Regions from separate parts of the Holdemania filiformis genome, predicted to be linked through region 2. Evidence: a T-box and tRNA genes for the amino acid it is inferred to sense, from the RefSeq annotation. Region 2 holds a T-box; the other holds one or more tRNA genes.
The links. A T-box is a leader RNA that pairs with one kind of tRNA and senses whether it is charged. The one in region 2 lies ahead of cysS (cysteine--tRNA ligase), so its partner is inferred to be a tRNA-Cys.

Region 1: it encodes a tRNA-Cys, which carries the amino acid that the T-box ahead of cysS (cysteine--tRNA ligase) is inferred to sense. The anticodon was not compared.

What each region holds. Positions count from the first base shown of each region.
Region 1 is NZ_QRUP01000006.1:54,276-69,837, forward strand. Features, by position in the region: gene DWY25_RS06390 (response regulator) at 1-1,184, opposite strand, end outside; gene DWY25_RS06395 (ABC transporter substrate-binding protein) at 1,181-2,458, opposite strand; gene DWY25_RS06400 (DNA recombination protein RmuC) at 2,906-4,390, opposite strand; gene DWY25_RS06405 (alpha/beta hydrolase family protein) at 4,564-6,522, opposite strand; gene DWY25_RS06410 (carbohydrate kinase family protein) at 6,550-7,506, opposite strand; gene DWY25_RS06415 (GGDEF domain-containing protein) at 7,629-8,849, opposite strand; gene DWY25_RS17715 (hypothetical protein) at 9,161-9,310, shown strand; gene DWY25_RS06420 (retropepsin-like aspartic protease) at 9,391-10,248, opposite strand; gene DWY25_RS06425 (DUF362 domain-containing protein) at 10,455-11,333, shown strand; gene DWY25_RS06430 (polyamine aminopropyltransferase) at 11,417-12,334, opposite strand; tRNA gene DWY25_RS06440 (tRNA-Phe) at 12,764-12,839, opposite strand; tRNA gene DWY25_RS06445 (tRNA-Met) at 12,842-12,918, opposite strand; tRNA gene DWY25_RS06450 (tRNA-Ser) at 12,942-13,032, opposite strand; tRNA gene DWY25_RS06455 (tRNA-Ile) at 13,042-13,118, opposite strand; tRNA gene DWY25_RS06460 (tRNA-Met) at 13,139-13,215, opposite strand; tRNA gene DWY25_RS06465 (tRNA-Pro) at 13,230-13,306, opposite strand; tRNA gene DWY25_RS06470 (tRNA-Arg) at 13,346-13,422, opposite strand; tRNA gene DWY25_RS06475 (tRNA-Leu) at 13,523-13,609, opposite strand; tRNA gene DWY25_RS06480 (tRNA-Cys) at 13,617-13,690, opposite strand; gene DWY25_RS06485 (ABC transporter substrate-binding protein) at 13,834-14,916, opposite strand; gene DWY25_RS06490 (ABC transporter permease) at 14,900-15,562, opposite strand, start outside.
Region 2 is NZ_QRUP01000016.1:6,961-22,522, reverse strand. Features, by position in the region: gene DWY25_RS12425 (N-acetylmannosamine-6-phosphate 2-epimerase) at 23-727, shown strand; gene DWY25_RS12420 (PTS mannose/fructose/sorbose/N-acetylgalactosamine transporter subunit IIC) at 826-1,587, shown strand; gene DWY25_RS12415 (PTS system mannose/fructose/sorbose family transporter subunit IID) at 1,587-2,438, shown strand; gene DWY25_RS12410 (PTS sugar transporter subunit IIB) at 2,495-2,974, shown strand; gene DWY25_RS12405 (hypothetical protein) at 3,033-3,956, shown strand; gene DWY25_RS12400 (PTS sugar transporter subunit IIA) at 4,058-4,501, shown strand; gene DWY25_RS12395 (DUF2238 domain-containing protein) at 4,724-5,452, shown strand; gene DWY25_RS12390 (hypothetical protein) at 5,578-5,760, opposite strand; gene DWY25_RS12385 (SHOCT domain-containing protein) at 6,086-6,487, shown strand; T-box leader at 6,501-6,711, shown strand; gene cysS (cysteine--tRNA ligase) at 6,827-8,155, shown strand; gene DWY25_RS12375 (Mini-ribonuclease 3) at 8,155-8,556, shown strand; gene rlmB (23S rRNA (guanosine(2251)-2'-O)-methyltransferase RlmB) at 8,841-9,569, shown strand; gene DWY25_RS12365 (sigma-70 family RNA polymerase sigma factor) at 9,584-10,222, shown strand; gene rpmG (50S ribosomal protein L33) at 10,324-10,479, shown strand; gene secE (preprotein translocase subunit SecE) at 10,492-10,677, shown strand; gene nusG (transcription termination/antitermination protein NusG) at 10,681-11,229, shown strand; gene DWY25_RS18050 (hypothetical protein) at 11,487-11,615, shown strand; gene DWY25_RS12345 (BglG family transcription antiterminator) at 11,600-13,510, shown strand; gene DWY25_RS12340 (PTS sugar transporter subunit IIA) at 13,624-14,046, shown strand; gene DWY25_RS12335 (PTS sugar transporter subunit IIB) at 14,050-14,520, shown strand; gene DWY25_RS12330 (PTS mannose/fructose/sorbose/N-acetylgalactosamine transporter subunit IIC) at 14,533-15,294, shown strand; gene DWY25_RS12325 (PTS system mannose/fructose/sorbose family transporter subunit IID) at 15,307-15,562, shown strand, end outside.

The sequences.
Region 1 (15,562 bases), on a different contig from region 2:
ATTTTTTCCCCGCTGCAAATCGCCGCTTCAATTTGTCCGGCAAAGTGTTCGTAATCCAATTTAGGCATCGAAGCCCGCAGGTCAGGATTGAGAACTTCGTCTGCATTTTCCAGCGTATAGCCCATCAGCCGCCAGCCTTCCCGGTTGAGCTGAAGCAAACGATAAGGCTGAGTGGTGGAGATTAACGCGACCGCTTCCGGCAGCGCGTTATAAAGATGACTGATATAATTGGTTTGATGCGTCAGACGCCGCTGCGTCTTGGTCATGTGACGCAGATAAAGCAGAACCAGCGCGCTGATCCCCAGGACTGCCGAAGCCACCAAAGCCAGCGACTGTCTTAGCAGCGCGTGAGTCTGAGCGTTGACGGCAGCTTCCGGAATAATTGAAATTAACGCCCAGTCCGAGTCCAGCCCGACTGGCGTAAAACAGAACACCGTGCGTTCGCCTTCATAGGTAAAAATTGCCCAGCCGGTTTCTGCGGACTTCAGTGAATCCGCAAATAAAGCCAGAGCTTGGGAATCATTGTTTTGGGAAGAAAGCATATCCAATAAATTCTGCACCGTCTTGTTGCTTCGCGGATGCGAAGAACGGATCAGAACGTCGCCGTCCGCGTCGACGACATACGAAAACCCGGCGTCGTTATAGAAGGACAGCGTAAACGTATCAACAATGCCGCGGACTTCAAACTCCTTTATCAAATACCCCTTTTGATCATCTGAAAAATCAACTTCGAACACTAAGTCGAATACATCCATGCCGGTCACGCTGCTGATGTGAGGATCGATCACGGCCTGACCGCCGCCGTGGGGATCCAGCTGCGCGAGCGCCTGCTGATCACAGGGCCGGTCTGACGGCAGGCAGACTTGTTCGCCGAAAATCAGATGGACGTTGCTTTCCAGCGTGTTGATTTCACGAAGCAGTGTGTCGAGAGCGGCGGAATCGGATGCCGGATAGTCTGCCAGACGATCGGCGATGTTCCGCAGATCCGCATAATTTTCATCTAACTGCACAGCCAGCGTACTCCGGCCCTGACGCGTCGATTCTAAAATCGTATTGATCGACTGCTGCCACAGCTGGGTTTTCACACTGCTAATAAAATGTGTCGTCAACAAGCAGAGCGTCAGCGCCAGCGCTGCCGCCCCGACTGTGACGGCGCGGCGGGTATTGCGTACAAGTTTCTTCATGATTGTTCCTCTTGTTCAGCGTCCGCGTCCAGCTGTTCCATAACCTGATCCAGAGATTCGCCTTGAAGCAGGCGGACGATGGCTTCCGCGGTTAATTCCCAGATCGGTTTATCCAGCAGGGAATCCGAGCCGATCACCACTCGTCCGTCCGCATACGCCGGAATCAGCGGCTGAATCTGCGTCAGCCTGGAATGACCGCCGTTTTTTAACGGACTGAATGAAGCCTGCTGATCGGCGAACTTTTGAATGTTCTCCGGACGGGTGAAAAACTCTACGAAACGCAGCGCTTCTTCGCGATGCGGACTGTCAGCGTTGACGCTCAGCCGGGTGTCGGCATTGATTACCGCAAAGCCGCCGTCCTCCAGCAGAGGATAAGGGACGACAGAAAACGCAAAATCCGGGTTCTTCTGTGCCAGCCGCCCTGCGGCCCAGGCGCCGGTCAACAGAAACGGCGTCTGTCCGTTCGCAAAAAGCTCCAGATCGTCGGAGGTCTTCTGTGTCGTCAACGTTGCTTCCGGATCCAGATAGCCGTTGGCGATCATCGCTTCGACATACGCAAAACCCGGCCTCAGCTTTTCGCTTAAGGTTGTGAATCCCAGATTCACCTGTTCGAAGTAGTCCGCCTGCTGCCGGGTCTGATAGAGCGCTGCCAATCCGATACCGATCGCGACCGTCTTCAGGGATATATCGTTATTCGCGATCACCGGCGTGATTCCCTGACTGACAAAGTAATCGCAGACCGCTTCCCATTGAGCCAAGGTCTCCGGCACGTTTTGATGGTGTTTTTGCAGCAGATCGAGATTGCAGTAAAGACCAAACACGGAGACTGTCGTCGGCACCCAATAGATATGCTCTTGTTCCCGCATTTGACTCAACATTTCATCCGTATAGTTTTCAATGGTCGCCAGGCCGGAAAGATCGGCGAGCTGTCCTTGGGAGGCTAAGATCAGTTCAGTGTCATGATTGATCATAAACACATCGTCGCCCTTGCCGTTAGCCATGCGTTTGAGCAGCGCCTCATAATACGCCGAGCCTTTAAGACTTTCGTAAGCGACGCGGATATCCGGATTTTCCAGCATGAACTGCGAAATGATTTCTTCGATCACCTGCACGTTTTCCGGTTCGTATTTATTGCCGAAGTAGGTCAGCGATACCCTCGATTCTTCATTGGAAGGCAGAATGACGACCGGATTGGCAGGCCCTGCGCAGCCTGTAATGATGAATAAGACAAGAGCCCAGACGCCCAACGAATGTCCTTTGTTTTTTCGCCGCATCGTTTCCCCATCTCCCTTTTAGCTGCTTTCTGATTTCAAATCAGACCAGGCAGCGTATTCTTTTTCTGATATGATCTAAATTTAATCAGAAATGAACTGTCAAAAATACTAAATTTCTGATTCTCACAGCCTGATTTTCCCTATTAGTGAGTCTCCAATCTTTCCGGTATTTCGTCAATTCCGATTTTGTCTTTTTTAGCATACCATAAAGGGACTTTGATCAACAGAGTTCACAATTTAGGAACATAACGGAAGATGGCTTGGAAAACAAGAGAAAACCGACATCGGTCAACGCTAAAAAAAAGAAGCCGGGGAATTCAATTTGAATTTCCGTGCTTCTTCAAAAAACGATTTTCCCTATGATCTCTGCACAGATTTTATGAATCAACTGATCGCGGCTCCTGCGCTCCCCCGCGATTCTTATCCGCCTTGTCAATTCATAAAAGCTTACGCTTCGACCGGACTGTCGTCCTCCGCCGTAGTTTCCAGCAGCTGGGCTGACTGAGCCGGATCGAGCTTGTCGACCGCCTTCAGCTTGCGCTGAATCATCCGCGTGCGCGTACCGACGAGCTTATCGAGTTCTTTATTCGCCTGATCCAGCCGCTGCTGGGTCATCGCCAGTACGTCGTGGAACTTATCGAATTCTGTTTTCACCGCGCCCAGGATCGTCCAGACCTCGCTGCTGCGCTTCTGGATCGCCAGCGTTCTGAAGCCCATCTGCAGACTGTTGAGCAGCGCTGCCATCGTGCTTGGTCCGGCGATGTTGATGCGGTAATCCCGCTGCAGCGTTTCGACTAAGCCGCGGTTGACGACTTCGGCGTACAGGCCTTCAAACGGCAGAAACAAAATCGCGAAATCGGTTGTGTAGGGCGGTTCGATATATTTATCGTGAATATCCTTGGCAAAGGAACGGATTCGCTGCGACAGCACGTTGACAGCCTGCGTCACGGCTTCCTGACTGCCGGAATCGTAGGCATCCTGCAGGTTGGAATAGGCGTCAGCCGGGAATTTGGAGTCGATCGGCAGCCATACCGGCTGATCGTCCTCCCCCGGCAGCTTGATCGCAAACTCGACGACGTTCTTGCTTCCCGGCACCGTCGCGACGTTGGTTGCGTATTGTTCCGGCGATAGAATTTCTTCCAGGATCGCGCCCAGCTGGATTTCCCCGACGATGCCGCGGGTCTTGACGTTGGACAGCACTTTTTTCAAATCGCCGACGCCGACAGCCAGCGTCTGCATTTCGCCCAATCCCTTATAGACTTGTTCCAAACGATCGTTAACGAGCTGGAACGACTGTGTCATCTTGTCCTCCAGCGTCTTCTGCAGCTTTTCATCAACAGTCTGGCGCATTTCATCCAGCTTCCGGTTATTGTCCTGCTGGATCGCAGCCAGTTGTTTTTCAATCGTCTGACGCATGTTTTCCAGTTTCTGCTCGTTCCCCGTTTCAAAGGTTTTCAAGCGGTTTTCCAACACGCTGAACTGATTGGCCATCGCCGTGTTGAGCGTATTCTGCTTTTCCGACAGCGACTGGCTGATCTCGGAGAATTTCCGGCTCTGCAGCTCGGAGATTTGTTGCTGATTGGAGCTTAACAGCGCGCTTAAAGACTGCAGCATTTCGCGCTGGGCTGCCTGCTGCTGCAAAACGCTGTGATTCATGGCGTCGAGCTTCTGGCTTTCCGCCTGAAATGCGGTCTGTTGATTAGCGCTCAGCATTTCGCCGACTAACCGCACGGCGTTCTGCGCCCCGTCGACAATTTCCTGCCGGCTCTGCCGGTCCTGTTCCGCCAGCGTCGTCTGCAGCGCGCTCAGCTTTTTATCGAAATCCTGCGCTTCAAGTCTGGCCAGCCGCCGGTTGACGGCCATCATCTGAAACAGACAAAACAACGCGGCGCCGGCGGTGATTGCCGTCAGTATTAAAATTCCTGTTTCCATTCGTTTGTCCCCCGCTTTCTCATGCCAACAGCCGGTCAAGGCCGGCTGTCCGGTGTTCTTCATTATACAGGAAAAACGGCTTGAACACCACTGCGCTGCAGCGACTTTCAAGCCGTTAAAATCAAAACCTGTCTTTCAATCCAACGATACGGATCTCTGATATTCTTCCAACTTTATTTCTGACAATGCTGATTCATCCAGCCGGTGATCTCACGCAGCCGCTTAAAGCGGTGCAGTGGTTTGCCGCTGCGGGACAGCTCGTGGTTTTCCCCCTTAAACAAGCAGGCGCGGGCTTCGACGTTCAGCACCTTAAAGGCCGTAAACATTTCCATCGCCTGCGATACGGCGCAGGTATAGTCCTCAAAGGAATGAATAAACAACGTCGGCGTCGTGCAGAAATCCGCGTATTTCAAAGGCGAGTGATCCCACATTTTTTCCATGTGATTCCAAGGTTTGCCGCCGTCATGCAGATCGTCGTCATAGCTGATCCCGGAGGTTCCGTAATCGCTGATCCAGTTGGAGATGCTGCGCTGGCTGGCGGCCGCGGCGAAGCGGTGCGTATGCGTAATGATCCAGTTGGTCATGTAGCCGCCATAGCTGCCCCCGGTGACGCCCAGCCGCAGCGGATCGATCTGCGGGTTCTGTGCCAGAATGTGATCCGTAAATTCCATGATATCTTCATAATCGATCGTTCCATATTTCAGGCGCAGATCCGCAAAGGCGTCGCCATAGCCGTCGGATCCGCGATGGTTGCAGAAGAAGACATAATAGCCCGCGCTTGCCCAGACCTGCATTTCGTGGATCAACAGTTCGCCATACGTCGTGCGCGGACCGCCGTGAATGTCCAGGATTGCCGGATATTTCTGATCCGGCTGCCAACCGACAGGTTTGATCAGCCAGCCGTCGATCGTCTGACCCGCGGAATTGACAAAGCCGGCGTACTCAACAGGCTGAACAGCCTTGTTTTGGAGGTCTTGTTCGCTGATCTGCGTGCGCCCCCTCAGCGTTCCCGATTCGTCAGCCGTATAGACTTCCTGCAGCCGGCCCGGTTCCATTGCGCAGAACACATATCCGGATTCCGTCAGATCAAAACCACTGACGGCGCCGTTGAACGCGACTGCTTTTTCCAAACGGTCTCCCTGCAGCCGCATCAGTTCCGTGCGATACCCGATCGTGGATGTAAAATAAAGCACATCATCTTTCATCATGAACGTTTTTCCTGATCCATAGCGGACGTCGCTGTTGACACAGCTGCCGATGGAATATTCGTAATCCAGTACCTTGCAGACTTCCCCGTTCGCAACATCGCAGCGGTAGAAATCACAGCTCGTACCGTTGCCATAGGCCTGCATATCGGTTGCCATCAACATCAGCACGTCGTTTTCCGCGGCGATCGCGCCGATCCGCAGTTCTCCCTGCGGCACAAGCGTGCGTGAGGTGTGCGTTTCAAGATCATAACAGACCAGCTCCGATGTTTTCGGCTGCACATCCCGCCAGTTCTTTCCCGTATAGAATATCCGCTGACCGCTGACGATCACCCGGCCGCAATCATAGCCCTCCGGCGTGATCCGCTGATGCTGACCTGTGCGTTTGTTCCAGAGCAGGCAGCCGCAGCGGTCTGAATCGATAAATCCGGCGCCGTTGGCAACAAACGGGACTTCATGCAGAATCACATAATCCTGCGCGTCGTCCAGTTCTTCCTTGGACGTCGTCTGGGGATCTAAAGTATATAAATTTTCCTGAATCTTCAAAACCACCCAATTGCTGTCCGCCACCGGCGTCATCTGCAGGACGGCGTAGGGAACTTCAAACGCTTTCCGGGCTTCGCCCTGGTTCAGCGATAGCCGGTAATAAACGGTTTTCTGTTCATACGGTTCCGGTTTATCCTGCGGCTTGCGCTCCGCCGCGAACAGCACCGTGTTGTCATCCTCAAAGCAGAATGACGAAACCTTGCCGTCGCTGATCAACGGCTTCAGCTGCATCGTCGCCGGCTCCAGTTCCATCAAATTGGTGCGGTAGCCGTTTTCCGCCTTGTCCATCTGCGTTTGCAAGCACAGGATATGCGTTTTGGAGGCCGCCAGGCTGTGTACGAAATGGTAGTCGGTCAAGTCTTGAATTTGTATTCTTTCCATGTTGTTTCCCACCTTACTATGAATTGGTTACAGGATACCGCACTTTCCCTCCGCCGGCAAGTCCTTTCCGGCGTTTTTCCGCCAGGTGTTCAGCACGGCATCAAATTCGGTTTCATCCAGACGGGCGGAGGATCGGGCGACAACCCGGGCGGCCATCGCGTTAGCCAGATCCACTGCCTCGACTAACGGCCAGCCCAGCTTCAGTCCCGCCAGCACCGTTCCGGCATGGCAATCGCCGGCGCCGATCGTATCGACAACCTTTGCCGCGACGCCCGGAAGTTCCTGGACATTGCCCTCTGCTGAACAGCACACCGCGCCCTGTTCGCCCCGGGTGATGATCACAGCCTGACCAAACCGATCATGCAGCGTTCTCGCGGCTTCTTCAATCGCTCCAGTCCTGCTTAGCCAGCAGGCTTCCGCTTCATTCAAATGCAGGACCGGCCGGCACGCTTCCATTTGCTGCCAGTGCAACGCATCTAAATGCATCAGCCGTGCGCCCGGGGCGAAAAAAACCTGCGGTCCGGGATGATCGCGCAGCCATTTCAACATGGCCTGTCCGCTCGGCTCCTCCAGTTCAATTCCGCAAACATACACATAGTCCAGCTGCGCCGGATCGAGGTCTGCCAGCCATTCTTCACAGAAGCCATATTCCGCGCCATGGGTTGATAAAAACGTGCGCTCGCCGCTGTCCTCCACCAAACACAGGCAGCAGCCGTTATCCTGACCTTTCACCCGCACCGCCGGCGACAGTCCTTCTTCCCTCAAAAGTTTCTCGGTCAGCTGGCCGAAAACACCGTCGCCCGTCGGCGAACAGTGAAACAGCGGCAGCTGGAACAGCCGCAGCATCCGCGCCGCATTATAGGAACAACCGCCCAGCGCCATCGTCATGGAACGCGTATTGATATCCTCCTGGGTTACCGGCAGATGCGGCACCCGGACGATCATATCGATCACCGTGGAGCCCAGAATCAAGGTTGTTTTCATTTTCCTTCCCCTTTCATTGATCCGTTGATTTTATCATACCACGCCCATTCGCAAAATGGACGGCAATCTCACCGAATTAAAAAGGGAAGCGTTGAAAACATAAATCAAGAATTCAACATGAATCAATAGAATACACAGCTGTTTTTTCCCTGGCGCTTGGCCTGATACATCGCCGCGTCGGCTTTCAAAAATAATTGACGGTACGTCGTTCCCTGCGCAGGAAAGAAGGCGCAGCCGATGCTGCAGGAAATTCCTGTCAGGGCAGCCGAAGGCTGATGCAGATGCTGCAGCTTCTGACGAATCTGTTCCAGACGGGCGCCAGCCTGTTCGCCAGTTCCCGCTTCCTGCAGTAAAACGACAAATTCATCGCCGCCGATCCGGCCGACTAAATCCTCCGGCGCAAACAGCTCGCGGATTTCAGCCGCGGTTTGCCGCAGCGCTTCATCGCCGCAGTCATGTCCATAGGCGTCGTTGATCTGTTTGAAATTATCAATATCCATCACAGCCAGCGTCATGCGTTTCCCCTCCGGAGCGCAGCGCAGTGTTTCCTCGATTAGCTGCTGAATCTTAAAACGATTATATAATCCCGTCAGGCAGTCCTGGTGCGCCAGCCGCCGCAGCCAATGAAGCTCGCGCCGCTGCTGATCGATATCACTTACCAGGCCAAGCACCTTCACCGGCTGACCCTGCGCATCCTTTTCAGCCGTTAGTTCCAGCTTATACCAGCGAAAGTCTTTCCCACCGCAACGCAGGCTGAGCTCAATGGGCGGGACCGGCTTTCCCTGCCGCAGCTGGCTCCGGATTTCCGCGATCTGCGCACCGGAGAGTGAGTGCTGCCGGCGTGCCTGATCCTGAAACAGATTGGAAAGCGCAGGCTGAAAATGAAAATGCGCGAACCAGTTCTCCGACACCCGCAGCGTATCCTGACAAAGATCCCATTCCAGCCAGAATTTCTGCGTCTGCGTTAAAAGCAGCTCCAAGTCAGAGCTGCGGCCGGATGGGGCTGCGCTTTCCGTTTTCACTGCCGCTTCCAGCAGCGTCAGATGAACGAGCTGACCTAAAAGCACGTCGATCACAAGCACATACCGCAGCGGCTTTCCCGCGCACTGCACAGTTCCCCGCTGCAGCATCAGCTGACCGGAAAGCATCTGGATCCGGGGTTCGCCGAGCGTTGTCAGCCGCGGCTGTTCCCACAGCCACCGCGCGGCAGCTTCCCGGCCATAGATTTCGATCTCCCCGCTCACAACAGCCGCTTCCGGCCGCAGCCGGTGCGCGAGCTCCGTCCGCTTTCCCGCCTGGATCAGACGCGTTAAATCTTCTAAAAAACAAACGTTTCCCTTCATCAAAATTCCACCTCTTATCAGATTTATTGTAGTGGCTGATTGCGACGAAGGTTGTCAAACTTTGTCAAGTGAAGAAAGCCGTTGGCGGATCTGTGCCTTGCGGAAGTGGAAATTTTTTTGGAAAAAACATCAGATTCTATGTTTTTTCACGACTGTTCTGGGAAATCAAGGCTGTTTTAAGCGACCGTCAGGAATCTGTAATAAATTGTTAAGCTGCCGTTCATTTCCCCAACGGCTTCGTATGTTATAGTAAGATCAAGAATAAAAGAGCGTTTGGCGCTTATGCTGAAAATAAAAGGAGGGAATCCCCAATGCAAAAAAACCTGACTGTACTCTACAAGTTAGCCGCAATCCTGATCGTGATCGCCTCTGTCTTCTATTTCTCTTCCGGCGCGCTCAACCAAACGCCGAATTTAAACACTCCGAATATGCCGCTGTCGCAAATTCTAATTCCAAACTAACGTTGCGATTCTCTGAAAACGCCGAAGTTGAAAGTCCTCCCTGCTTTCAGTTCTCCGGCGTTTTTTGTTTTTATTCTATGTCAAGGAAGAATGGAATCCGCGGCCTCCGGTTTGAGCTCCAGGCGGCGATTAGGATAATCCAGGCGCCAGCTGCACCCTGCCAGCACGTCCGCGCCCAACAAACCGGCGACCGCCTGATTTCGCACGGGATATAACGACTTATTGATCACGGGAACATGGCTGAGGATAATTTCGGCTGTTCCGATCCGCAGAAGAAGCCGCGCGAGCCGTTTGGCCGGAATCTGCGTCGTTCCATCAACGCCCGTCAGCGTTTCCAATTCCAGCGGCAGTGATTCTGGCAATCTTGAATAAAACAAGGACCCGCCGGTCGTGCTGGTATTGCCGCTGTCAAACCCCCAGCATAAAATCTCGCCGTTCGTTTCCGCCTGCACCACAGGCATAGAATCCCAGCCTGACAATTCATGAACCGTGCTTTTTTCCGGAAGCGACGGCTTTCCCGACAGCCGCTGACTTTTTTCATCCCATTGCCAACAGCCGAACTGAAGAACGTCCCACCCCAGCAGTCCGTCGATTTGCGCGGGATGTCCAGTTTCCAGCTCAAAGACAAAACAGGCGTCCGGCAGCACCATCCACACCTGTTCCGTCACCGTCAGTGCGCCGATCTGCACGGTTTCCGCCAGCCACTTCTCGGCCTGAATCCGTCCCAGACCACTCCCGCCGCCCACAATCTGTTCATGCAGCGGCCGCAGCCCTGCCGCTTCCGCAACCGATCTGCGCACAGCGCTGCATGAAGCGCCGGTATCAAATAAAACAACGGCCGGCTGCCCTTGAAGCTGAATCGGAATCGGGAACACGTTGGGCAGACCCCGGTCAATCCGGGGCAACGGTTGTTCCGCCTCCATCCATGTTAATTTCATCACTCGTCCTTCTCCTTTCAACTTCCTGCTTTCAGTATAACAGGAAAACCTATCCCTGCCGCACCCAATCCCGGATTTTCTATTGCAGAAAGAAAACGCGGACAATTCCATAAAAAAGGATTGACTTGGAGTGAACTTCAGGCGTTACAATAAAGTCACGAGGAAACTGATGCCTAGACGGTTTCCAAAGTAAGGAGGTCCATTCCATGGAAAAATCAAAAGTTTATTTTACCAAGATCATCACGCCGGAAAAAATGATCGAGATGGAGGAAATTCTCGGCCGCGAGCTGAAAGGCAAAGTCGCGGTAAAGCTGCACAGCGGCGAAGTCGGCAATCAGAACTTCCTGCGCCCTGAATTTATGAAACCTGTCATTGAAAAGGTAAACGGTACGGTCGTTGAATGCAACACTGCTTATGAAGGTCAGCGTAATACGACGGAAGCGCATTGGCATACGATGGAAAAGCACGGCTGGTCTAAACTGTTTCCCGTCGATATTCTTGATGAAGACGGCGATCTGGAGCTGCCGGTTGAAGGCGGAAAGGTAATCCAGAAAAACTTTGTCGGCGATCATCTGAAAAATTATGATTCCATGTTGGTGCTGACGCACTTTAAAGGACATCCGATGGGCGGCTACGGCGGCGCGTTGAAAAACATCTCGATCGGTCTGGCGTCCAGCTATGGCAAAGCTTACATCCATGGCGCCGGAGTCGCGGAGAACATGTGGTCCGCGGATCATGATCAGTTCCTGGAATCGATGGCCGACGCTGCGAAATCCATTCTCGACTATGAGAAAGAAAACATTGTCTTCATCAACGTAATGTGCAACATGTCGGTCGACTGCGACTGCTGCGCGAAAGCGGAAGATCCGAAGGTCAGAGATATCGGTATCCTGTCCTCGCTGGATCCGGTCGCATTGGATCAGGCCTGCATCGATCTGGTCTATCAGTGCGAAGATCCAGGGAAAAAAGATTTGATCGAACGGATTGAATCCCGCCACGGCATCCATACGATTGAGGCCGCTGCCGCATTGGGGATCGGTTCGCGGGAATATGAACTGATCGATGTCGATTCCCTTACAAAATAAACGAACTCAACTCTAAAAAAAGAGGAATTCAGCGGCGGGCGCCCCTTGATTAATCAAGCGTCCTGTCCAAATTCCTCTTTTTTTCATTGATCCGCGTACTCCTTCATCACCTGATTCCAGCGCAATACCGAGTCGACCGAGGTTTCCAGCCAATAAAGAAACCGGGTGCCGGGCAGCCGCGGCTCCCGCGTCCGCATTGCCTGGACTAACGGCGCTCCATCCGCCGCGTTATGCCACAAGTCGACGAAGATCGTGTCTACTTCGCCGGGTTTCAGGCGGTCCACTGCCGCGAAGGCATCGTCATGGATAATTTTCAATTTTTCCGGCTGTTCCCACTGCGGCAGAATCCACTGCGTAAACCATTGGATGACCGCGGCTTCCTTCTCTACGACGATTATCTGTTCGACATTGTCCTTGCGTGAAAGATGATAGGCGAAATAGCCTAAACCCAAGCCGCAGACCAGCACCCTTCCCTGGGCTTGTTTCAGCAGCGGGCGCATTGTGTTGATCTCGCTGGGAATTACGCTCATCCACTCAACGCCATTTTCATATACACAGGGATAGCGGTATTCCGTATTGAAATAGCCCAGCTGCGGGCACTCCACTCCGGTTTCATCCACCCGGTAGTCGTCATAGATCAGGATTTCAAACGGCTGATAGCTTTCCCAGCGCACCGTCCAGCCGCCCTGGGCCGTATCCGGAAAATGGATGTTGCGCAGATAAGCGTCGGCTTCATATTCAGCTGCGGACAAACAACGGAATCCCGGCTTGAAATATTGGTCGGCCAGACGGCGGTGCAGCGGATTTTCATCCAGTTCCAGACCCGCAATAATACAAAACAGAGTGTAGACGGCGTCCGTTTCTGATAATCCGCAGCTATGGCACAGAGATTCAACCATCTCCCGTTCAATCGCGCAGGCGTTTTCCCGCAGATAATCCGCAGCGATCTGCGTCATTGCGGAGTTAAGTTCCAATCTTTGTTTCAGCTGTTCCTTTGTCATTGAAGTTCCTCCTGAATTGCCGTGGGGTTTGTTTCGAGATCAGAGATAAGATCTGCCGCCTTCAGAGCGTAGATTTCGCACTGAGTGACGGCGGGATCACATTGACTTTGCCAATCTGACCGCATTGGGTTTATGGGATCGAGGGATCGCAGGAAACAGGAAATCGGGCGGAGTCTCATCCTCGCTTCCCCTAAGCCGGCGCCGGCTGCCGACAGGGTCCGCCAGACAACGCAGATCGAGAGAATCCCGGGATTGAAAACCGGTGAGGATCTCCCTCCGCAATCCGCGGACGAAAACGGCTTGGGCGCCTGGATCCGCGTAACTTTGATTCGCCGGGCTCCGCCTGAATCCTTCCCCCCCCCCTGAATGTCGTCCAATCCCTCCGTTTACTATACAAAAAAACCTGTCAGCGACAGGGTTTTTAATAAGTGGTGGTTCCAGCCGGGATTGAACCGGCGACACATGGATTTTCAGTCCATTGCTCTACCAACTGAGCTACAGAACCATTGGTTGCGGGGGAAGGATTTGAACCAACGACCTCCGGGTTATGAGCCCGACGAGCTACCAGACTGCTCTACCCCGCGATAACTAAGTATAAAATTTTCAATGGCGGAGGAACTGGGATTCGAACCCAGGCGCCGGTTTCCCGACCTACCGGTTTTCAAGACCGGACCCTTCAACCACTTGGGTATTCCTCCAGAATGACTTGGTGGACCCTGTAGGACTCGAACCTACGACCAGCCGGTTATGAGCCGGCAGCTCTGACCAACTGAGCTAAGGGTCCGCAGATCCTAAACAATCAAATGGTAGCGAGGGTGGGACTCGAACCCACGACCTTCCGGGTATGAACCGAACGCTCTAGCCAACTAAGCTACCTCGCCAAAAATTTAAATCATGGTCGGGATGACAGGATTCGAACCTGCGACCCCTTGATCCCAAATCAAGTGCACTACCAAGCTGTGCTACATCCCGAAATATAAGTTCCCGAAGGGAACTGTTTTTTTAATAAAATGGCGCGCCCAGTAGGAATCGAACCCGCAACCTTTTGATCCGTAGTCAAACGCTCTATCCAGTTGAGCTATGGGCGCGTATCTCGTTGTTCTTATCAACAACGCTTTGTTATTATAACAGAGTTCGTGTCGATTTGCAACAACTTTTTTTATTTTTTCACAGCTTGATTTTTAGGATTGGTGGGGATGACGGGACTCGAACCCGTACGATGTTTCCATCACCGGATTTTAAGTCCGATGCGTCTACCGATTCCGCCACATCCCCAATTTTATGGAGGTACCTGCCAGATTTGAACTGGCGATCACAGAGTTGCAGTCTATTGCCTTACCACTTGGCTAAGGTACCATTTCGCTGTGCTTTATTATTATATATGAACTCCTATTAAAATGCAAGGCTAAAATGAAACGAATTTCAGCGGACTTTCAAAACAAAAAAGGCGCCGATTTCAACGCCTTTTCCGTTCTGTTTCACTCTGAGCCGTCAGACTTTTAACTGTTTTTGACTTTAATCCACAGATCCGCTAATTTCTTTTTCAGGATCTCGTTATGCTTGAATACTTCATCCTTGGCATACCCGACACGCGGCAGATAAGCCGGATTTCCATCATATTCCCCGCCCGTGGCGCTCATTTCCTCCAGTACGTTCTTGTTGCTGGAAGCGTAGCCGACCGTACTGGAATTATCATAGGAAGCGTCGTCAGTCAGAATGTAATTGATGAATTCATTGGCCAGCTTCGGGCATTTGGCGTTCGCCGGGATGACCATCGCGTCGCTCCACAGGTTTGTGCCTTCTTCCGGCAGCCAGTAAGCCATATCCTCATTTTCCGACAAAATGTAAGCCGCGTCGCCGCTGTAAACGACGGCGATATCCTTTTCGCCGGTGACCATGCCGTCGATGACTTCATCTGTCACATAGGAAGGATCGACCTTCTTATCCATGTCCAGCAGCCATTCATAAGCTGCCTGAATCTCGTCTTCATTTTCTGTATTCATCGAATACCCCAGCGCCTTAAACGCCATCATGAACGAATCCCGCTCGGAGTCATAGACGAACACATGTCCCTTGTATTTCTCATTGCGCAGCACGTCGAAGCCCTGCGATTCCACATCTGCCGGATCGACGTTGTTCTTGTTGTAGACAATTCCGACCATGCCCCAGAAATACGGCGCGGAATAGGTATTATCCGGATCGTAGGACAACCCCTTGACGCCGTCGGCCAGGTTCGCCAGATTCGGAATCATCGACTTATCCAGCGGCTGAAGCATATTTTCGTCGATCATCCGCTCGATCATGTAATCGGAAGGCACCAGCACGTCGTACTGACTGCCGCCCAGCAGCTTCGTATACATTTCCTCGTTGGAGGCAAACATCGAGTAATTGATTTTGACATTGTACTGTCTTTCAAAATTGGACAGGACGTTTTCCCCGACGTATTCGCCCCAGTTGTAGACATTCAGCGTGCTGCAGCCATAGACCTCCTGCGGATCGATATCGCTCTTGCCGCCGCCCCCGCAGCCGCCAAGCGAAACGACCAACAGGCCGCACAAACCCAGTTTAACCCAGTTTTTCATTTTTCTTCAATTTCCTTTCTTTCACCAGCGGAATGACGTTGACCAGAATCAGAACAACGGTGATCATCACCACAATGATCGTGGACAGCGCGTTGATGCTCGGATTGATTCGTTTATACATCGAATAGACGTAAATCGAGATGTTGTTAATGCCAGGACCGGTCGTGAAGAACGAGATGACGAAGTCATCAAACGACATCGTGAAGGCGATCAAAGCGCCGGAAACGATCCCCGGCATGATCTCCGGAACGATCACCTTGATCAGAGCCTGCCATGGCGTCGCGCCCAGATCCAGCGCGGCTTCCGGCAGGTTGGGATCCATCTGGCGGAGCTTGGGCATGATGCTGAGCATGACGTAGGGGATACAGAACGCGATATGCGCCAACAACAGCGTCATGAAGCCGGTTTTAATGTTTAACGAGGTGAACAGAAGCATTAAGCCGATCGCTGTGACGATTTCCGGATTCATCATCGGCAGATTGTTGATCTGCAGCGTGAGGTCCTTCACGATCCGCTTGGATTTAGACAAACCGATGGCCGCGATCGTGCCGACAATCGTAGAAACCACCGTCGCGATCACTGCGATGACCACGGTGTAATAGATCGACTCCATAATCGTGCGGTTGGCAAACATCTTTTCATACCA
Region 2 (15,562 bases):
ACGAAAAGAGAGAGGAGCCGTTATGAGAAAAGAGGAAATTTTTCAACAGATTCGAGGAAAACTGATCGTTTCCTGTCAAGCCAACGAGGAAGAAAATCCATTTAATCCCCCGGAGGAAATGACGAGAATGGCCAAAGCCGCGGCGATCGGCGGCTGCGCGGGTTTCCGGGCGAACCGGCCGGAGAATGTGCGGATGATCAAAGAAGCCTTTCCGGATAAAGTCATGATCGGAATCTGGAAAGTGGTCACTGAAGGCTGCGACGTGTATATCACCCCGACGATGAAAGAAGTCGAAGTGCTGCGGGAGATCGGCAGCGATATCATCGCCGTAGACGGCACCGACCGGATTAACTGCAACGGACGCAAAGCCTATGAGCTGATTCGCGAGATCAAGGAAACGTATCCGGATCAGGTCGTGATGGCTGACATCGCCACGATCAACGACGCCCGTCACAGTGTGGAAGCGGGTGCGGACATCATCTCGACGACGTTGTCCGGGTATACCGAGGACAGTCTGGATCGTTACGCTCTGGGAACGGATTTTGATCTGATCGAACAGATCCGCAAGGAATTCCCGGAGGTCTTCATCAATGCCGAAGGCCGGATCTGGACACGGGAAGAAGCGAAAAAGGCGTATGAATGCGGCGCCGACGTGATCGTCGTGGGCACGGCGATTACCAATCCGATGAGCATCACAAAACGATTTGTTGATTATATCAAGAAGTAGGCATGGTGGGACTGCCTGCTGAATTAACTAGAACAGGAGGTTGGGAAAACAAAAAGAGAGGGCGGCAATAAAGGTAAATCCTAGAGAGGAGGTACAATATGAATATTGGACTAGGATATGCTTTATTTGTTTCTGTTGTGTGTGCATTCTTTGGATGGACAAACTATGGCTTCGTCAACTTACAGACAACCAAACCGGTCGTCTGCGGCGCTTTGGTCGGTCTTATTTTGGGGGATTTAAGAACGGGCATTATTATCGGCGGTACGCTGACGTTGGTTTACATGGGCGTGCAGGGCGTCGGCGCGGCGATTCCGGTCAACGCCACAACGGCGACGACGGTAACGACGGCGCTGTGCATCATTACCGGCGTTGAAATGGAAACGGCGATTGCGATCGCGGTTCCGGTTTCCGTTATGGGTCAGCTGGGCCGGATGGCGGCCTGGACGATCAACACACCGTTAATGCATATTGCGGATAAATACGCGGAAACGGCGGATTACAAGAAGATGACCCGGCTGCAGCTGGTCGGCTCGCTGGTGTTCTTCATTACGGAATTCATCCCGGTCTTCCTGTGCATTTACTTTGGTTCCAGCTTTGTTACCATGGTCAACGAAAATATGCCGGTCTGGATCTCTGAATGGCTGACAGCCGCTACGGGTATGCTTCCGGCGTTAGGCTTCGGCATGCTGCTGGCGATGATGTATAAAGTCAAATACATTCCGTTCTTTATCGTCGGTTTCGTAATGTGCGCCGTTTTCGGCGGCTCGCTGCTGGCGATCGCGCTGCTGGGCGTTTCGATGGCAATCTTTGTCTTCTTCTTCGGCCCGCAGGGTAAACGGAGAAAAGGAGGTGCGATCTAATGACGGAAAACAGAATGGAACAGCCTGTTAACGAGAACAAGATCATTTCGTTGGAACGCAAAGAACTGATGGGCGTCTTCTTACGCTTCGCCTGCTTCCCGATGGTCACGATCAACTACGAACGTTTCCAGACGCTGCAGTATTTCTCGGCGCTGGCTCCGGTTCTTAAAAAATTATATCCAAACAAAGAAGATCAGATTTCTGCGGCAAAGCGCCACATGGCGTTCTACAACACGACGCCGGAATGGATGGGCTTCACGCTCGGTATGAACTGCGCGCAGGAAGAACAGATCGCCAATATGCCGTATGGCGAGGAACGCACAGCGCTGGAAGAATCCGTCAATACGATCAAGGCGTCCTTAATGGGACCGCTGGCCGGCATCGGCGATTCGCTGCGGGCGACCGTTGAAGCGATCATCGGCGCACTGGCCGCCGGCTTCGCAATGAACGGCTCGATCTTCGGCGCGATCCTGTTCTTTGTCTTAGGCAACGCGTACTACTTTGGAATTTCCTATTTTGGATTCTTCTATACCTATAAGAATGGTATGAAGGTTATCCGTGATATGAACAAGTCCGGAATTCTGGACCGCCTGATGGAAAGCGCCACGATCTTAGGTATGACCGCGGTCGGCGCGCTGATTCCTTCCTGGGTCGGCTTCAAGCTGACCAGCGCGATTCAGATCGGCGATTACGTTTTGAACATTCAGCAGGAATTGGACAACATCATCCCGGGTCTGGCGCCGTTAGCGCTGACGATCTGTCTGGCATGGCTGTATAAGAAGAACGTTTCTTCTTTAAAGCTGGTCGGTTTGATCTTCGTCTTCTCGCTGATCATTTCCCTGATTCTGTAATTTCCAATATGTAATCCAGGGCGGAATTCACTACGATTTGAAAGGAGAAATAGAATATGGCAGTTATTCAGTATCGGCTGGACGGAAGAATGCTGCACGGCCAGGTCAGTAACTTTGCGCGCGCGCTGAACATCGAGGAGTTTGTGGTGATCAACGAAAAAACGGCGAACGATCCGACCCAGGTCATGCTGCTGGAACTGGCGGCGCTCAACGCCGAGGTTGACGCGGTTTCCCCGCAGGACGCCTATGAATTATTGACCAGTGATGAACTGGAAGACTACCGCGTGATGGTTGTTTTCAAAGAGATCTTCGACGCCGTGGAGCTGGTCAAACTCGGCTATTCCATGAAGGAGATTGTCATCAGCGGCATGTACGCCAAAGATAATGAAAATAAGGTCAAAGCGGAAGCTTGCTTGTTTGTCGACGATAAAGATAAAGAAGCGTTCCGTTTTCTGGAAGATCATGGTGTTCTGCTCACGCATCAGATTTCACCGGAATATAACAAAAAAATGGTTCATGATCTCGTAAAGTTTTAACGGAACAAGGCCGGCTGTGTGCGTCGGCCTTTTCTCACTGGGAAAGGAAAGAAACGCGATGGAGGTTCAGGATAACATGAAGGAACGCCTGCTGACGATGTGTCAGCGGATGGCGCGGCGCAAGAGCGCAGGTCAGAAGAAACGAACGCTGCTGCAGTTAAGCGAGATGCTGGGAACGTTGGGCTACCGCACGGCGTTGATCGGGAAAAGAGGAATTCATGGGCAGCAGCTGATCGGCGGCGATCCGGAACATGCCCGTCTGATCGTGGCCGCGGATTTCAATTTGCGCGAAGCACGGATGATTCCCGGCCGGCAGCGGCTGCTTGATCAATCGGCGAACCGGAAAAATCAACTGGATAATCTGACGGTGACGCTGGTGCTGAGCGTGCTGCTGGCTGTGATGGGCGTGCTGCTGTGCATCGCGGGAACCAGGGAGGACGGCCGGTGGTACTTGTTTTTAATGGCGGCGCTGACTTTCCTGCTTGCTTTCGGACTGGGACGCAGACAGGCGGCGGGCAATGCCGGAAAGAATGCGGCGTTGTTTGCGATGCTGGAATGCGCCCGTACTTACCGAAATCGGCCGATCGCGTTCTGTTTCCTGGAAGAAACCGGAACGGAGCTGGGTTTGCAGCAGCTGCGCGAGCATTTTCCGCAGGCAAGGCTGGTCTATTTGAATCAGCTGGGCCGGGAAAAAGCGCTCTGCGCTATCCTGAAAGGAAAGGAAGCGAAGCTGCGGGAGCATTGCGCACAAGGGTGGCCGGAAATCACGGTACAGGCGGCAGAGGAACCGGATGACAGCTTGATCCGCAGCTGGAACAGCGGCATTCTGATCAGCACGGCGGATCCCGCTTCAATGACCTGTGAAATGCCGGGCGGCAAGTTCGACGTGCAGATGGACAGCGATCAAATCCGTCAGGCAGTCAGTTTGATCGGCGGACTGATCCAACCGGAGAATAACGCAGCGAATCCTTCATCAGTGTGAATCTGATAAAAACACATAGGATGAAATCAAAAAACGAAAAAGAATCAAGAGAAGAAAGAGACAGGCAGTCTTATCAGAAAACGGACTGCCGGGAGGTAGCTATGAAAGGTATTTTGTTAATCAGTCACGGACCGTTGGCCGAAGGAATGTTGAAAACGGCGGAAATCTTTTTCGGTGAAAACATTCCGCAGATGAAAGCGGTCGTTTTGAATACGCAGGATGATCCGGAAGATTTCCGCGGCCGGCTGCAGGAAGCGGTCAAGGAGGTTGATACCGGCGAGGGTGTGCTGGTCTTCGCGGATTTGTTGGGCGGTACGCCGTGCAATCAGTCGGCATTTGTGCTGAACGAACAGATCACGGTGCTGACGGGCATGAATCTGCCGATGGTTATGGAATGTCTGGGTCTGCGCATGGGCGGTGAAATTTCAACGGACACACTGGAAGAAACCGCAAAAACCGGCATTGTCAATTTCAATAAGATGCTGGAAGAAAAGAAAAAAGCGGGACGCAGCCGTCGCCGCAGTAAGGAAGAAACAGCGGAATAATCCCTGTCAACGACGCAAGGTTGAAATCAGGAATCAGAGCGGCCTACCGCTATGGTCTCTGATTTTTTTGTCGTTGCCGCATCCGGCAGAGGCCGGTCAGTTGATGAAATCCGTGTAAAGGGAGAACAGATTCCGTTATTTTAAAACGAAACGGAGAATAATCGTTGCAAGTCATGGGCGTCCTGATTAAAATAAGTACTATGTTTGAAAAGAGGGAAAGACATGAAGAAAAAATTCAACTGGAATTCGTTTATTTATAACTTCGTTTTTGTCACAATGCTTCTGTCCGTTATCTTCCTGGTCATTCGGATCACCATGGCGCCGGCGGAAGCGGTGGCGGAGGATGTGCGTGTTAAGAGCGACTATCTGTTAATGCTGGTGCAGTGCATTCTGGGCGTCGTGGCGATGCGGCTGCCGGATTTTATCGAGCACAAGATCCAGATTCATATTCCCAGCAACATGCTTCTGTTGTACGCGGTTTTTCTGTACTGCGCGATCTATCTGGGGGAAGTGCGGGCATTCTATTACAATGTGCCGCATTGGGATACAATCCTGCATACCTTCAGCGGGGGGATGTTGGGAGCGCTGGGCTTTTCCTTCGTCACGATCTTAAATAAGTCGGAAAAGATCCCGATGAACCTTTCCCCGGTCTTTGTCGCGGTCTTCGCATTTTGCTTTGCGGTGACGCTGGGCGTCTTCTGGGAAATCTATGAATTTACCTTTGACGGCATCCTGCGTCTGAATATGCAGAAGTTCATGTTGGAAAACGGGACGCAGCTGATCGGCCGGGCGGCGTTATTGGACACGATGAAGGATCTGATCGTCGATTGTCTGGGAGCGTTTATCATGTCCTTCGTCGGCTATTTGTCGCTGCGATACAAAACAGGTTTTATTGAAAAGCTGCAGCTGAAATGGCGCAAGGGCGCGATCAAGGATAACAAAACGGCGTAGCGGATAAGCGGGCAGTTTGAGAATAACCGGGGCAAAAAACAAATTGAGAAAAAGCCTTGAAATAACTCAAGAATGGAATATACTATAGGTGTAGGGACGCTTGAGAAAGCGATACCCATCGTTCGCTATCTCTTCATTGAAGGGAAGCGGTGGATAGATAAGTGCCGAGTATCTTTGTGGGATGCGGCACTTTTTCTTCTGAGTTCTATAATTTTTAAGATGCAGTCCAGGCTGGTTGTCAGAAGCTGGGCAACCGCCAGAATGTCCCTCATCGTTAAAGAAGACAAAAGTTCCATGAAAAACTTCATAGAAAGCCCCTCCTTTCCAGAGCTGAGAAAACAAGCTCGAAAAACAAATGAATCAAAAGGTGATCCATCCAGGACGGGCAACCGCCTTATCAAAGACCCTACATCTTTAATATTGCGCAAAATTCAAAAAAGCCTCCTGAGAAAATGAAAAAAGTAAAATTACTTTTGAGGTTTAGTAAAACTCTGCAGGGAAGAAATTGATATTCAGGCAGCCTGCAGGCTGCCTGAAAAGGATGTGACGGCGGACATGGCTGATTCAGCGGGATTGTGATATACTGGAAGCAAGAGTAAAAACGCAGACCTGAAGGGTCAGGAGGCCGCGGCAATGAGAAGAAAAACAGAGATCCGCACAACACGTTCCAGCGCGGTAAGCAATATTATCGCCGGTATCGCGTTTATCTTATTTGGACTTTTTGTTCCAAACCTGCTTCATCTGGACGGAATGGGGATGGGATTCGGCGGACCTTCCATGAATCCGGCTCTGTTCTTCACCGCCTTCGGCTTGATCGGCGGGATCGCCAGTATTCTCTACGGGGTGATCGCGCTGAAGCGCGGCGGTATTGCGGAACATGAGATTGTAACGGAAACGACGGACGAGCCCCGATGGAACTCAGCCTCGGATCCGGCGGAACAATTAAAAAAGCTGAAATCGTTATATGACGACGGAATCTTATCTTCCGCGGAATATGAGATGAAAAAGAAAGAAATTCTGAGCAAAAAGTGGTAGAATAAGAAAGGACAAAAAACCGAGGACAAGAACGAGTAATCCGTGAAAGCTCCGTCAAGAGAAGGTCTGGCCGGTGAAAAGACCAGGGAGCGTCCGGACGAATGCCTCTTGGAGGGCCAGCCTGAAATTCAGTAGGGCGGACGCAGCCGGCGTTAACGGAAGAATGAGCGGAACAGATCATCTCTGTTCAATAAAAGTGGAACCGCGCCTGAAGCGTCTTTTAAATTAGAGATGCTTTTTTTGTGGAAAACCAGCGGGTTGACAACGTGGAAACATTCCGGAAAAGCATCCGCAGTCAAAGGCAATGAATCTGAAACCAAGGAGGAAAAAGTGATGAGTATTCGTCTTTACAACACCCTGTCAGGGAAAATTGAAGAATTTAAGCCGATAAAACCGAATGAGGTCAGCATGTATGTCTGCGGGCCGACGGTGTATAACCATGCCCATATCGGCAACGCCCGTCCGATCATCGTCTTCGATACGCTGCGCCGTTTATTTGAAGCGCAGGGGTACACGGTTAAATACGTGTCCAACTACACGGACGTCGACGATAAGATTATTAAGAAAGCGCATGAGGAAAACGTGGCGGAAGGCGTCGTGTCCGCCCGCTATATCGAAGCCTATCAGAAAGTCCGGGACAGTCTGAACACAGAACCGCTGTTCGCGACCCCGCGGGTAACGGAAACGATGGATGAAATCATTCATTTCATTGACGAGCTGGTCAAAACCGGCCATGCCTATCAGGTCGGCGGGGATGTGTATTTCCGCGTCGGCAGCGTGCCGTCCTACGGAAGCTTTTCCAAGCAAAATCTGGAAGACCTGCAGGTCGGGGCGCGGATCGAGGAAAACACAAAAAAGGAAAATCCGCTGGACTTCGCTTTGTGGAAAGAAACGGATATGGGCATCAAATGGCAGTCGCCGTGGGGCGAAGGCCGGCCGGGCTGGCATACGGAATGCGTCGTTATGATCCATAAGGAATTCGGCGATCAGATCGACATTCACGGCGGCGGGATGGATCTGCGCTTTCCGCATCATGAAAATGAAGTCGCTCAGTCGCAGGCGTTGTTCCACAATTCCATTGCGCATTACTGGCTGCACAACGCGATGATCAACATCAACGGTGAAAAAATGTCGAAGTCGCTGGGCAACGTTTCCTGGGCGAAGGACGTCATTGAAAAGCTGGGTGCGGATTTAGTGCGCTGGCTGATGCTGAGCGTGCATTACCGGGGAGAACTGAACTTCTCGGATGAAACCATCGAAACCGCCCGCAAGGAACTGGACAAAGTCAGAACACCGATGAAACAGGCGTATATCAAGAGCCAGCTGGCGAATGTCACGGTAATCGGGTGCGATGAAGACGCGGTGAAGCGGTTTATTGACGCGATGAACGATGATCTCAACACGCCGAACGGCTATGCTGAAATTTATGAAACGGTAAAGAAGCTGAATCAGGCGCTGCGTCAGCGTGAAATCCAATGGAATCAGGTCGGCGCGGAAGTCGGCGCTCTGGAAAAGATGCTGGAGGTATTGGGCATCCGATTGCCGAAAGTGACGCTGAGCGAAGATGACAAGCAGGTGTTCGCGGAATGGAACGCAGCCAAGGCCGCTAAGGACTTTGCCCAGGCGGACGTTAAACGGGCGATTCTGATCGAAAGAGGTCTGATGTAATGCAGCCTAACGAGCTATCCGGAAGCACGCTGGCCTATATCGGCGACGCGGTCTGGTCGCTGCTGGTGCGGGAATACCTGGTCGAGCTGGGCTATGGCCGGGCGAAGGATCTGCAGCGGCTGAGCGTAAACTTTGTCAGCGCCAAGGCGCAGGCGCGGTTTTATGAACAGCTGCATGCCGCCGGGACGTTCAGTGAGGAAGAGGAAGAAATCTTCCGGCGCGGCCGCAACTTTAAAAGCGGCAGCGTTCCCAAGAACACCGACGTGCAGATCTATCGGATTTCAACCGGCTTTGAAGCACTGACCGGCTGGTGGCATCTGACCGGTCAAACGGCGCGGCTGCACGAGATTTGGGAACAGGTCAGGCCGACGGTCGGATTGGAATCCAAGCTTATGGCATAAGATTAAAGACAATAGAAAAACCAGAATGGAAGAAGCGTTCGTCTTTAAGGCAAAAGGGCGAACGTTTTCTGTAGGCAGAACAGGGAAATCATGAAACCGCAGGGGTGCGGCAGACTAATAAAGTAATTAGAATCGTCAGGGCCTTGATCTTTATCCAGGCTTTGTTGGCTAATTCAATTGCTTTTCCGGGTTTCCCATTGTATAAATAAAGAAGCAGTTTCACGAGGATGAAACGATTTGGAATAAAAATGGGACAATTCCAGGACGAAACGGGAGGTCAAAGTATGGCACAATGGATTTATGGGAAAAACGCAGTAATGCAGATCCTGAAAAGCAAGAAAAAGGTTGAAAAAGCACTCGTAGCGGAAGGGGCAAAGTTTCCGGAGGCGGAAACCTTATTGAAAAACCGCAGAATTCCAACCCAGCGGGTCAGTCGCAAGGAGCTGGATAAGTGCTGCATGGATACGCATCACCAGGGGATCGCGCTGTATTGCGAGGATTACAAAACGGTCAGCGTAGAAGAAATGCTGGAACGCATCCCAAGCGGGAAGCTGGGAACGATCGTCATTCTGGATGAGCTGGAAGATCCGCACAATCTCGGCGCGGTCTTGCGAACGTGCGACGCGGTCGGAGCCGACGGTGTGATTCTGCGCAAGAATCGCTCGGTATCGCTGAATTCGACAGTCGCCAAGGTGTCCACCGGTGCGATTGAAACGGTGCCGGTCGCCATGGTCGCGAATCTGACTCAGACGCTGAAACAGTTGAAAGAAAAGGGATACTGGGTTTACGGTACGGATATGCGCAATGCCCAGGATTACCGTCAGCCTACTTTCGACACGCCAGTGGCGCTGGTGATCGGCTCGGAGGGCAAAGGCATTTCCCGGCTGGTCAAGGAAGAATGCGACGTAATGCTGACGCTGCCGATGGAAGGCACGATCTCCTCGCTGAACGCTTCGGTGGCCTGCGCCGTCTTGCTTTATCAGATTCATGCGAAACGTTTTCCTCTGAAATAACAGGAGGAACAAGGATGACCGAGGAAGTGTACACCGACAATGAATTGTTGTATATGATCCGTCAACAGGACGACTGGGCAGTGGAAAGTCTGCTGAACAAATACAAACCGATGATCTGCGGAATGATTTTCCGGCTGGGACAGTTCGAGAACTGTTCTGTTTCCGGCGACGCGTATAAGGAAGATCTGGAACAGGAAAGCCGGATGATGCTGGTCAGCGCCGCCGACAGCTACCGTGAGGATTATCCCTGCAGCTTTAAGACTTACTTGCAGAATTGCCTGCGGAAACGGCTGCTGACGATATACAGGCACTCGCAATGCTCCAGCGACGCCGCGTTTTATGCCTGCGATTCCCTGGATATCATGGTCGGCGAAGACCGGGAGACCTACAGGGCGGATATGCTGGTATCCAACGACCGGTTCTTTGATCCGGTCTACCGTTTTACGCTCAACGAAGCGTCAAAGCAGGTCAAGCAGCTGCGCCGCTACTTCACGCCGCGGGAATGGCAGATTCTGTGCCTGTCGCTGGATAACACGTCTTATCAGGACGCTGCGGCAATTTTAAACATTTCCCGGAAGAGTTATGGCAACCAGCTGGGACGGATTCGAAAGAAACTGGACTACATCCTCAGCAAATTTTCGGAAGAGGCTTGAAAAGCCGGCGGGATGGTGCTATAATCCGCTTAAGTTAAGGGTTATTTGACGAGCCCTTTTCTTTATGGTAAAGTGGATTAGCACGGTAAGGAGGGACCTCGATGGCGAAAGAAACAAAAGTGATTCTGACATGCACAGAGTGCCTTTCACGCAACTATGTTACACACCGGAATCCCAAGACGCATAATCAACGTCTTGAACTGATGAAATTTTGTAAAAAATGTGGAAAACATACACTTCATAAAGAAACGAAGTAGGAGGATACAGATATGTTAAAATGGTTTAGTTTCAGCGGTATCTCCAAAGAAGTCAAGCGGATTCGCTGGCCGAAGAAAGAAGAACTGGGCGGAAATTCAATGGAAGTTTTGATCTTCTGCGCATTTTTCGGCGTTTTCTTCGTCGCCTGTGAATTTTTCGTTTCCTTCTTCCTCAAATTAATCGGGATCGGAGCTTAAGGTATGACAGAGTCCAAGAAAGAATGGTATGTCGTCAATACGTATGCCGGTCATGAGAATCGGGTCAAGGAAAACCTGCAGCGTCGTGTCGACACAATGGGCATTTCCGATTATCTGTTCCGCATTCTGGTCGCTGAGGAACCGGAGATCGAATACAAAAACGGCAAAAAAGTAGAAAAAATGCACAACCTGTTCCCAGGTTATCTGTTCGTGGAAATGATTATGACGGACGAAGCCTGGTATATTGTCAGAAATACGCCGGGCGTTACCGGATTTATCGGATCCAGCGGCGGCGGAGCGAAGCCGTTCCCGGTTTCTCCGGAAGAAATTGATTCAATCCTGCGCCGCATCGGCATGAGCGACCGCAAGGTCAGCGTCAACTTTACGACGGGCGACCGTGTTAAGATTTTAACCGGACCGTTCAGCGGCATCGAAGGCTCGATCGACGCGATGAACGACGATACCCAGACCGCAACCGTTCTGTGTATTCTGTTCGGCCGGGAAACGCCGACGGAGATCGCCTATAACGATCTGGAAAAAGTTGAACTGTAAATAGGGTAAGAAGCAGTCCTGAGATTCAGGGCTGTTTTTTTGTGCTTTTTCGCTGAAGAATCATGAAATCCAAGGCTCGAAGCCAAAGCGTCTGTCGGCGATAACGGAAGACCTTTTCAATCCTTTCCTCAATCAAAGATCCTCGATGTTCTATTTCCCTGCACGGTCGTTCGTGCAAAAGCTCAAACACCAGATTGCACGAATTAACAAAACAGGAAAAGGCTTATGCTAAGATGAGCTTGGGAAGGAGAAAGCTTATGAAACAGAAACAGTTCATCCCATCTCAACGCTGCCTGACGCCGCGTTTTCAAACGGGAACGCCGCAGAGTATCGGAACTTTTAAAATCAAACGCTCTGTGGAAGCGGCACGGTGGCAATCGTGCTGACACAGCGTCAGCAAGGCCTTCTGCGTTGGCTGGCAGAGAATGGCGGACAATATCATTCGGCGGCGACGCTTGCGGCAGCCCACGGCATCAGCGTGCGCACCGTCAAAAGCGAGATCGCGGCGATCCGCCTGGAAATTAAGCATTCCCCGGCCCTGGAGCTGACGTCGCTGCCCTCCAAGGGCTACCAGCTGATTATTCATGATCCGCCGCAGGCTGCGGCGCTGCTGGACCGCATGCAGAAGACATCGCAGAACACCGCGCTCAATGAACAACCGATTCGGATCAAAACGGTTCTGCTGAATCTGCTCGATCATTCAGGCTATGTCCGCAAGCGAAAATTGCAGACCCAGCTGAACATCTCCGATTCCACACTGTACCTGGATTTGAAAGCCGTGCGGAAAATACTGAACAAGTACAATCTGGAGCTGGCGTACCGCTCCGGCAGCGGCTATCGGGTCGAGGGGCGGGAAACGGACAAACGGACCTGTCTAGCCCGGGAAGATATTTATTCGATGATGGAGGAAGCCCACGAAACCCAGGCCAATCTGAAACGCATCACAGACCTGAAGGAACTGCTTGTTGAAATCTTTCTGGAAAATGAATACAAGATCAGCGAAGTGCTGCTGGAGAGTCTGATCCTCCATTTGCTTCTGACGCTGCAGCGAATCGAACGGGGCTATTTTATCGAAGCCGGCACAACGAAACGCAACGGCGGAGAGAAGGAAACGCGGATCGCGGGCGATATTCTGCGCCGCTGCACAAGCGTGCCGGTTTCCCGGCTGAGTGAGGAAATCAACTACCTCGCCGTAAATCTGCGCGGCAAACGGGACTATGACGACTATTCCGGCGTCTCGGAGGAAATCAACGCCTTCATCATGGATTCACTGGAAAAGATCCACGTCGAATACGGCGTCGACTTCACCCGCAGCATCGATTTGAAAATCGCCTTGGCGCTTCATTTTGTACCGCTGCTTTCGCGCATGCAGAATAACCGGCAGTTAAAAAACGTTCTGCTGACGGAAATCAAGCAAACCTTTCCGTTTGCTTTTGACATCGCGAATTATTTCAGCCTGTTGATCGACGATCATTACCACGTCCGCATCAGCGAAGATGAAGCTGCATATTTCACGCTGTATTTCAACTACGGCCTGGAGAACATCACGATGAATTCCGAAGGCAAGAAAATTCTGGTCATCAGCCGTCTTAAACCGAGTGAAACAATTCTGCTGCGGCAGAAGATCGATCAATGGTTCCGAAAACAATTGCTTCAGCTGGATTTTGTGAATCCGCTGGACTTAAGCCGGATCGATCCGGGTGCTTATGATGCGCTGTTCACCACGGAAACCAAGGACACCGTCACCCGCGGCGCTGCGGTGCGGATCAGCCTGTTTCCCAGCGAGAAGGATTTTGCCAAGATGAATCTGGCGATCAACGGCTACGACAGCGTCGATTCGATTCTGTCCCGGTTTTCCAGCGATTTGTTCTGGCGCGGGCAAGCGAAAAACCGTCAGGAGATCGTGGCGCGCCTGATCGCGATGGCGTCCCGCTCGTATCATCTGCCGAAGAAATTTGAGGAACTGGTATTGGAACGGGAGAAGCTGAGCTCGACTTATTTCGGCAGTCAGGTCGCGATGCCGCATCCGCTCTATCCGATTACCGCCCAGACGTTCATCGCCGTCGCCGTGCTGGACAAGCCGGTCGCCTGGACAGAAGATCAGAAAGTTCGGATTGTCCTGTTAGTGTCCACGGAGATGAACAACCCCAAGGCGTTTCAGCTCTGGCCGTATTTATCCTCGCTGATTTCCAGTCCCCAGCAGATCCATGAAATCCTGCGGGAGAGTACCTATGAAAATTTTATCGCCGTTTTCCGGGCGGCGCTGCTCGACAAATTTTGACTTTGCACGAAGTGACCGTGTAAAGGATAAAACGTTTTCAGGAATCAGGAATGATAGAATGCAGATACAACCGATGATCTGCATTTCCTCATAAAAAAGAAAGGAGGGACAACGTGACAGGCATTCTCATAGCAACCCATCACAATCTGGCCGAAGCTTTTTGCGAAACAGTCGAAATGATCGCCGGTAAGCATGATTTTGTGGAAAGCGTCGGGCTGCGCGCGGGACAGGATCCCGAGGCGTTTGGTCAGCTGATCGCCGACAAGGTCGAACAGTTTCACCAGCGCGGTCATGAAGAAGTGGTGGTGATGCTGGATTTGTTCGGCGGTACGCCGTGCAACCAGACGATCCGGCTTTTGCGTGCGTATTCGCTGCAGGTGGTGGTCGGCGTCAATCTGCCGATGATTCTGCAGGCGGTGCTGGCGAACCGCGAAGGCGTGACGGCCAGCCAGCTGATCGCGATGGCCGTGGACAACGGCCGCGGCGGCATCTTTGACGCCGGCGCACGGATTCAGAGTTTGACAGAGGAGGAATAACAGATGAGTATCGTATTGGCCCGTATCGACGACCGGCTGATTCACGGACAGGTCATGACGTCCTGGCTGAATTATACCGGTGCCAACAAAATCATCGTCATCGACGACGTTACCGCTAACGATTCATTTCTGACGATGATCATCAAAACGCTGGTTCCTGCCAACATTGTGACGCAGGTGACGACAGTGGCCGACAGTGCGGCGGTGATTGCCGGACTGCAGGATCATGACAAAGCGATTATTTTAGCGAAGACCCCGGAAGCCTACGTTCATCTGGCGGACAGCGGCGTTAAGCTGGCGAAGGTCAATATCGGGGGCATGGGGATTAAGCCGGGGCGGAAAACGGTCTATAAGAATATCTCGGCCAGCGAAGCGGAAACCGATCAGCTGAAACAGCTGATCCAGCGCGGGATTCTGGTTGAAATTCAGATGGTAGCGGAAGATCCGGCAATGGATTTCAAACGGTTTATTTAATTAGAAGAGGTGATGGATGTGAGTATTTCGTTGTTTCAAGCCTTTCTGATGGGCGTCGTTTATTATCTGGGCATCATCGGAACGCCGTGGACGACCGTCCTCGGTTCAGCCAGCTTGTTTCAGAAGCCGTTAGTAGCGGGGACGTTGGTCGGCCTGATTCTGGGACATCCGGCGGAAGGCGTCATCATCGGTGCGGCGATTCAGCTGCCGTACATCGCGTTTATTTCAGCCGGCGGTACAATTCCATCGGATCCGGGTCTGGCCGGGGTGCTGGGCACGGCGTTTGCGATCGTCGGCAACGTTGATCCGGCAACCGCGATCACGATTGCGATTCCGTTTGGTTTGTTAGGCACAGTGGTCTGGGTACTGCACATGACGATTGACGTCGCGTTTGTCCACATGGCGGATAAAGCGGCCGAGCAGGGCGATCTGAAGAAGGTCTGCTTCCTGCATGTTGTTCCGCCGCAGATCGTGGCATTTGCGATCAGCGTCATTCCGGTCATGCTCGGCGCGTATTTCGGCGCGGATTATATGGCGCGCCTGGTTGCGATGTTAAGCAACGACGTGCTGCATGTCCTGCAGGTCATCGGCGGCGTGCTGCCGGCCCTGGGCGTGGCGATGAATCTGCGCTCGATCAGCCGTCCCAACAGTATGGCCTTCTACATGCTCGGTTTTATCTTAAGCGTATATCTCGGCTTGGATACGATCGTCATTGCCGTGCTGGGCTTCATCATCGCCTGGTTCTACACCCAGCTGCAGAAAGAGAACGGATAGGAGGGAACGATTATGGAACAGAATACAGAACGGAAAACACTGAGTAAGAAGGACGTTGTGAAGTCCTTCTGGCGCTGGACCTTCTTCTCTCACGCCAATTATAACTATGAACGGCTGGCCGGTACGGGCTTCTGCCATGCGATGGCGCCGATCATTGAAAAGCTGTACAAGGACAACCCGGAGGAATACAAGGCGGCGGTCCAGCGGCATATCGAGTTCTATAATACGGAACCGCACTTCGGCGGCGTGATCAACGGCATGGTCATCG